DNA from 2 places in the Dactylosporangium sp. NPDC005572 genome. Region 2 is predicted to be linked to the other one. Evidence: riboswitches for the same ligand, from Rfam matches in the RefSeq annotation. Region 2 holds a riboswitch; the other holds the start of a gene.

Region 1 (3,882 bases), on a different contig from region 2:
GACCTGCTGCAGCGCCTGCGCGACGGCCGGGCTGGCGGCCGAGGCGATGATCAGCTGCGGCTTGCCGCTGGTGAGGTCGATCGCGCCGTACACCTCCCGCTCCCGGATCAGCCGCTCGGCCTCCTGCGTGCTGTCGACGGCGACCAGGTCGAACGCCCCGGGCCGCTTGGCTTCGAGCTGCTGCTTGACCTGCCCGGTGGCCTGCGGCGGCCCGGCGACGGCGAGCGGAATGTCGTGCACGGTCGACCGGGTGGCCGGCCACGCGAACGCGATCATGATGAGACTGAGCAGTGCGGTGAGCAGGAGCACGATCGCCCCGACACGGGGCCACGGCGACCGGCTTGCGCTGTGCTGCTGGGCCATCGGAAGTCTCCCTAAAAAGAACGTTCGTTCGTTCACTTTGAGCATGCGACCCCGAGCCGAGGTCGTCAAGAATGAACGTTCGCTTTACGACCGTGACGCCCACTACACCGCACCCAAGATCGAGGCGGACCGCCCGGGGAGCACCCACCCGGCGGCCCGCCACCCGTGGCCACACCGCGCCACCACCACCCACCGCGACGCCGCACCATCCGTCGCCGCGCTGCAGGCCGCGAATCGCCCGATCACCCGCGACGGCTGCCGGCTGCGCACCCATGATCAAGGGAAACTCGTGGTCGCCATAGCAGCCAAATGCTTCCCACGATCATGGAACGCCAGGCGCGTGATCGCCGTTTGGGCGCGTCTGCTCCGTGACCGAGCGGGTCCTCAGGCACGCGGGCCTTCCGCGCGGGCGACCGCCCGCGGGTTCTTGGCACGACGGCGATGGCAGCGTCTTCTCGGCGGGACGAATGTCGCGCCGAGAAGAGCGTTGTCTGGCGGGAGCGACGGTCGTGCGTTGCGCGGACCCGAGTCAGAAAAGCATCAAATTACGCTCAGATGGACGTGATTCGTATGGTCGCTGGACGGGTCGCCGTTGCCGCCGCTGTACGCGTGCCAGCCGGCGGCCGGGGTCCATACCTGGCGGAACCAGATCACGTAGAGCACGCCCAGCGCGCTCGCGTTCTTGACGAAGAAGGCCGCCAAGTTGTTGCCGTAGGTTCGGTCGCCGCCGCTGGCCACGCCGCCGAAGCCGCTGGATTGGGCGGCGAAGTCGCAGGCTCGGCCTTTCGGGTGTTCGTACGGGCCCGACGGGCGGAAGCAGGAATAGTATCGCTTGAATCCCGCTTCGTGCGCTTCCTTCACCGCGTGGATCATGCGCGGGGTGATGCAGCCCTTGGTCGTCGTGGGGTCGTCGATGATGCATTTTTCGGCGGGCCACGAGCCGTCGGCGTTGCGCGGGGCCGGGTTGGCGAGCGGTGAGTTGGCGTTCACGTAGCCGTCGGCCCTGCCGTTGCCCAGTTTCGTCAGGGCGGTCTCGGCGTCCTTCTTCTTCTTGCCCATGATGTCGGTCTGGGCCTGCTGCTTGGCGACCTCCTCGTCGCTCGCCTTCTTGGCGGCGGCGAGGTCGGCCTGCAGCTTGTTGAGGCGGGCGATCTGGCGGTCGTTGTACCGCGCGATGGTGTTCACCAGCACCGCCCGGTCCATGAACTGCTCGGGGGAGTCGGTGGTGATGAGCGCCGACGTGATCCGGATGCCGCCCGTGCGGTACGAGGCGGCGGCGATGAGATTGACCGACGCCTGCACCGGCGCCATCTCGCGCTGCATGGCGGCCATCTGCTCGGCGAGCTCGGCCTGCTTCTTCTTCGACGTCTCCAGGATCGCCTGGGCGTCGAGGAACTCGCGGTTGGCCTGCTCGAGCTTTTCGCCCAGCGTCATGTTGGCGCTGCCCTCGTCCGGCGGCGCGGTCGGATCGCCCGGTGCGGCCGACGCGGGCGTGGCCCACGCACCCACCGTGACGAGCACCGCAGCCAGCAGGAGTGCCGCCCGGCGTCGCATATTGATCACTTTCTGTCCCTCCGCGCACCGCCTACCGAGTTAGCTGACGGGTTCGGGACGGAACAGTGGCCCTACCGCGAATGCGGATTCACCCCAGAAATCGGTGGGTCCCCGGCTCGGTCGAAACCGATTCGGCGGCGGATCCACTGGCACCGAGGGGCGCCGCCAGGCGAATCCGGGCTCAGATTACCGAATCGTCACCGGATTGCGCAGGACCGAGAATGCCTACCACTCAACTACGGACGGTAGCCAGCTTGCGGGTGCCCAGCAAGGCGATCCAGCCGAAGGTCAGCCCTAGGGCGACAGTGACCACCATCGTGAGGTTGCCGGTCGGCAGCACGCCGGCGACCTGCTCGGCGAGCGTGCCCAGGCCGACGTACAGCCCGCCCCAGAGCACCGAACCGATCGCGGCGGTGCGCAGGAAGCGCCCGTAGGGCATCCGGAGGCCGCCCGCGGCGAGCGGGACGAGCGTGTTGACGAACGGCAGGAATGGCGCGGTCACCAGGATCCGGCTGCCGCCCTCGCGGACGACCCGGTCGGCGGTGGCCCACCGCTCGGCGCCGACCCACGCGCCGAAGCGGCCGCGGCGTAACCGCTCGCCGAGATACCGCCCGGCGAAGAAGGTGATCGACCAGCCGGCGAGGCACCCGGCGACGACCCAGCCGAGGCTGGTGAACGGGTCGACCGAGCCCGACGTGGTGAGGATCGCGACGTCCGCCGGCACGAGGATGCCGATGAGCGGGATCGCGTCGAGGAGCATGACCAGGCCGAGCGCGAGGCCCAGCAGGGGTCCCGGTACCGCTTCGAGAAAGGTCATGCAAGGACGGTATGGCTGAGCGTATCTGCCGCACATCAGGGAGCGACCCCGAGCAGACCCCGAGACCGGGGTCATCCCCAGGGTCGGCGTGTCTGATTCGGCCATCGACGGTTGCTTTGCTAGCGTCCCCGCTAGCAAACGGCTAGCGGGAGAGATCCACTTGGACGCGACAGAGAAGACGGTGGCGATGCCGCCGCAGCGGCCGCGCTTCGAGCGCGTGCAGCTCAACACCCGGGTGCGGGTCGAGATCGAGCAGATGCTGCAGCGGTTCGTCATCGATCACAACACCACGGTGCAGAGCTCCGTGGACCTCGCGCTGGCCGAGTTCCTCGCGGCACGGGGATACCCGCTGCCCGCAGCGGATGACGGGAGAAACCGGTGACGACGCCGGGCATTGGCCAACACGACGCCGACCTGCAAAAGACCGTTCGACGCACCTCCTACATGCGCCAGCTGTTCTACGTCGTGGTTCTGCTGGTCGCACTGGCCGGGCAGGTGACCGGCGCGGTCCAGGCCCTCGGCATCCCGCTGATCTGGGCCATCCCGGCCGTCGCCGCGCTCGAACTGGGCGGCATCGTGGTGCTCGCCAACGCCGACGTACGGCGCCGGCTGGGCGAGCGGGCGACCGCGTCGCGGTTCCTGTCGGCGCTCATCGCCGCGTTCGCGGTCGCGTTCAACTGGATGGCCCACGACGACAAGCTGCTCGCCGGGTTCTTCGCCGGAATGTCCGCCCTGGGGTACCTCGTGTGGCTCATGCACACCGAGAACCAGCGCCGCGACCGGCTGCGGGCCAAGGGCGACCTGCCACCGACCACACCCGCGTACGAGGTGGTCGGCCACTGGATCCGCCACCCGTGGATGACCCTGCGCGCCAAGAACCTCGCCAAGGCCGACACGAAGCTCGGCCTCTACACCTCCCTCGCCGCGGCCCGGGCCGAGAAGCGCAAGGAGCAGCGCACGGCGGCCATCGCCAAGGTGCTGCACCGCAAGATCCGCTCAGCCGTCGACCCGACGACAGCCGACATCGCCGTCGCCGTCTACGACCTCGACGAGATCGCACTGCGGCTCGCCAACGGCGCCGACTACGACGGGCTCACCGCGCTCATCGCCGCCGACCTGGCACCGGCCCGGCTGGCCGCCAACGGCGT
Region 2 (3,882 bases):
ACGGCGGCGACGGCTCACGGCCCGGTTCCGCCGCACAGCGGATCGCCAAACCCGCGCGCCCGTGACATCGACGTTGTTCGGTAGCGACTCACCCGGGGCGGGGGATGGGCATGTGCATGGGGTGTACGACCCTGAAAGGGTCGGAAGGTAGGCGATAACCATGTCGTTCGGCGAGATTCTGCTGGCAACCGTGTGGTTCATGTTGTTGTTCGCCTGGATCTGGTTGATGGTCGTGATCCTGACGGATCTGTTCCGGGATCCCTCGACCTCGGGCTGGGCGAAGGCCGCCTGGACAGTCTTCCTCATCGTCCTGCCGTGGATCGGGGCGTTGACGTACATAATTGCGCGGGGCCGGTCGATGAACGAGCGGACCGCCGCGCGGGCCCGGCAGCAGGAGGCGCAGATGCGGCAGTATGTGCGCGAGGCCGCCGGCGCCCCGAGCGCCCCGAGCTCGGCGGACGAGCTGGCCAAGCTCGCCGATCTGCGGCAGCGTGGCGTGCTGACCGAGTCGGAGTACGAGCGGGCCAAGTCGGCGCAGCTCGGGTTGAGCGGCAACATGCGCCAGCGGGCCTGATCCCGAGGTAGGGCGATGACCACCGTCCCGGTCCTGGCCGTAGGGGCGTTCGAATACCGGCACCCGGGCCATCAGCGGGACCTGGATGAGCAAAGGTCGGCCGAGACCAGACCGGCCAGCCGACCGATCGATGTGCCGCCGGCGGTCAGGCCGCCCAGCTCGTACAGGCCACCCTGGCCGGCCCACATCGTGACGACGACCAGCACGCTGGACGCCATGGCTGGACCCACGAGGTCGCGCCACCACGATCGTGCACGGTTGCCGACCGCCGACCACGCCGGCGATCAGTACGAGTAACCACGCTGGGAGATCCAGTCGGCCAGCTTGGGGATGCTCACCCAGTAGGTGCCGTCGCCCCTGGGGTTGGCCGGATCGGCGATCTTCACCGTCTTGCCGCCGTCCTGGTATCCGACGAGGGTGAGGTAGTGCCCACCTTCGTAGGAGTGGACGACACCCGCGTTGTCGGTGAGATGCCCGGCGATGTTGGCGACGACGGCCCGCCCGCCGCCGATGGTGTTCACCACGTCCGCCTGCAGTTGGGCCGCCTGCGCCGACGTCGCCGGGTAGGCCGGGATCTCCCTGGTCCGGTACACCGTCTGGCCGTTGCCGAGCACGCTGTTGAGCGCCCGGCTGACGTCGAAGGCCGAGTTCGTCCCGCTGGTGGTGGTGCCCAGCAGGTCAGCGGCCTGGCCCTGGCTGACGGCATGGCCGGCCGCCGTGAGCGCGATCCGGGTGGCGGCCGGCCCGCAGTAGTAGTAGTTGGGCTGCAACTGGAACTGGTACTCGAGGACCTTCGTCGACGGGGCCGGCACCGTCGACTGCGCTGGCGCATCAGTGAGGTGCTGGTCCGCACCGTGCCCGGCCACCGACTGCTCCGCCGGCGCTGCACCGGCCGAGGCGCTGCGAGCGGACGGCGGATCGCCGAGCTGACTGAGCACGATGCCGACCGAGGCGGCCGCGGCAAGCAGCGCACAGGAGATCACGGCCGCTCTCGGATGACGCGCGGGCGCCGAGTGCCGGGCCTGCCGACGTCGTACAGGTACAAGGTTCATTGCGACTCTCCAGGGCTTCGACCGGGGCGATCGATCGGTCGTCGGCGCGCGCGGACGGCCCGAACATGCTGGGCAAGGGCGCGGTTCACCGTCGGCACGCGGCGGCACCGCCAGGTGCCTGATCACGTTCAGGGCAGCGCACGCCGCCACGCCGCAGCGTGCGGGGCGCGTGATGACACATGGCGTCAGCGCTGATGGCGAGCGGTTGTCCAGCAAACGCGCGGCGGTGTGGTCGCCCGCCGCATCGCAGCGATCCGCACTAGCGTCCTGCCGTTACCGATCGGCGTGCGGCCGCGCGAGTGCGCGGCTGGCGAGGGCTGCTGCGGTGGGGGTTGAGCCGGCTGTGCACAGGCATGTCTCCTTACGCGTCCGCCTACCGGGTTAGCTGACGGATTCGGGCGCGAAGGTCGCCCTACCACGGGCCGTCGGCCCGCGGATTCACCCCAGACTTGCGGTGGGTCCCCGGCTCGTGCGTGCACGACTCAGCGGGCCCGTCCCGGCGCCACCTGTTGTGAGCACGAACCGGGTCAGGCGACCCAAGACGTTACGCAGGGCCACCGGCCCTGCCAAGGCCCGCTACCTGGAAAGAACCGCAGTCGACGCGCTCCCGCGTCGTCGGCTTCACGACTCGTCAGGCCGAGGCCGGCCGAGCCACCGCCGGGGCTGCCGGCGGGGCGAACAGCGTCCCGCGGAGGCTGCCGCGGACGGTGCGGGCCGCGACGACGGCCCAGGCGGTGAGCAGGACGGCGTAGCCGATGACGGCGGCCACTCGGAACAGGGCGGCGCCGGTGTGCAGGGCGAGTCCTGAGGTGCCGGTGACGACGGTGCCGATGGGGAAGGTGAACGACCACCAGGTCAGCGAGAAGGGCAGGTGTTCGCGGGCGGTCTTGATGGTGACGGCGGCGGCGATGCCTGCCCAGAGCAGTGCGAAGCCCCAGACCGGCACCCCGTACACGACGCCGAACAGCTGCAGGGCGTGTGCGTAGGGGCCGGGGAGGGCCTGGTCGGCGACACCACCGAGCAGGTTCGCGGCGGTGATCGACTGACCGAGCGGGCCGAGGACGATCCACAGGGTGGGCACCATCCGGGCGGGTCCGGTCCTGTGCTGGGCGAGGCGGTTCCAGATGACGGTGATGATGATCAGCGAGGCGATGAGGCTGAGCCCGAACATGGCGTAACAGAGCAGGATCAGGGTCGTTCGGGGCTGCCCGGCCGGGGTGTACGGCACGAGCAGCGCGCCGGTCGACGCCGACACCATCGGCGGCACGACCGGCATCAGCCAGCCCCCGAACGCGCTGCGCGCATCGACGTCGTGGTGGCGGGTGAACTGCAGGTACGGCACCCACGCGGCGGTGGCGAGCCCGGCGGCGGTCCCGGCGAGCCACAGCACCCAGTCGGCGGCGACCGCGGCGCCGACGCCGATCAGGTCCCGGCCGAGCAGGAGGGTGCCGGCGCCGACGGTGAGCATCGCCATCGGCGGCGCGCCGTAGAAGTGCGCCATGACCGGGTCGGCGTGGTGGCCGCGGGCCGTGGCGGGGTGGCGCCGCCAGTGCGCCACCGTGGCGGCGGTGAGCCCGACGAGCAGCAGCGCGGCGCACGCCCACACGACGACGGCGAACGTGCGCAGGCCGGGCAGGTGCAGGGGCAACGACGCGGCGGCGGTGGCCACGATGCCGGTGCCCATGATCGACGCGTACCAGTTCGGGGTCAGGTTCGCCAGCAGGTCGCGGGGGTGCGCCAGGTCGGTCAGCACCCCGAACCGGGCGAGCCGGTGCGCCGGCCCGTCCAGGGTGCCTGGGTCCCGGCGTGGGTCGGCGGGCCGGAGACCGGCCGGTTGGGGCAGCGTCGAGGTCCTCACACCCCCACGATCGGATCCGCTCGCGCCGGCGGGTAGCCGGGTTGCCGTTGTGGAGTCACAACCCGGGTTTGTGGCTCGTTACCATGGTTGCTTGTGGGATTGAGTGCGCGGATGCCGGAACTCGGGTCGCTGGAGGTGCTGCTGGCGGTGGCCCGCACGGGCAGTCTGAGCGCCGCGGCCCGCGAGGTCGGCCTGACCCAGCAGGCGGTGTCCGCCCGGATGGTCGCCCTCGAAGCGCAGACCGGGGTCCGGCTGGCGACCCGCACCACCCGGGGGACCGAGCTCACTCCGGCCGGGGTCGTGGTCGCGCAGTGGGCCGACCGGCTGCTGCACGTCGCGGCCGAGGTCGACGCGGGCCTGGCGGCGTTACGCGACGACACCCGCGCCCGGGTCCGGGT

The links. A riboswitch is a leader RNA that binds a small molecule or an ion and turns the genes downstream of it on or off. The one in region 2 is predicted to bind cyclic di-AMP.
Region 1: it holds a riboswitch for cyclic di-AMP, as region 2 does, so the genes downstream of both, ABZS66_RS38820 (hypothetical protein) here and ABZS66_RS16620 (C39 family peptidase) in region 2, are expected to answer to the same signal.

The regions. Positions count from the first base shown of each region.
Region 1 is NZ_JBEXCY010000116.1:4,036-7,917, reverse strand. Features, by position in the region: gene ABZS66_RS38825 (hypothetical protein) at 1-363, opposite strand, end outside; gene ABZS66_RS38820 (hypothetical protein) at 904-1,917, opposite strand; cyclic di-AMP (ydaO/yuaA leader) riboswitch at 1,931-2,064, opposite strand; gene ABZS66_RS38815 (VTT domain-containing protein) at 2,150-2,734, opposite strand; gene ABZS66_RS38810 (hypothetical protein) at 2,916-3,116, shown strand; gene ABZS66_RS38805 (hypothetical protein) at 3,179-3,882, shown strand, end outside.
Region 2 is NZ_JBEXCY010000028.1:4,054-7,935, reverse strand. Features, by position in the region: gene ABZS66_RS16630 (SHOCT domain-containing protein) at 161-574, shown strand; gene ABZS66_RS16625 (hypothetical protein) at 646-792, opposite strand; gene ABZS66_RS16620 (C39 family peptidase) at 859-1,557, opposite strand; cyclic di-AMP (ydaO/yuaA leader) riboswitch at 1,982-2,124, opposite strand; gene ABZS66_RS16615 (TDT family transporter) at 2,258-3,484, opposite strand; gene ABZS66_RS16610 (LysR family transcriptional regulator) at 3,596-3,882, shown strand, end outside.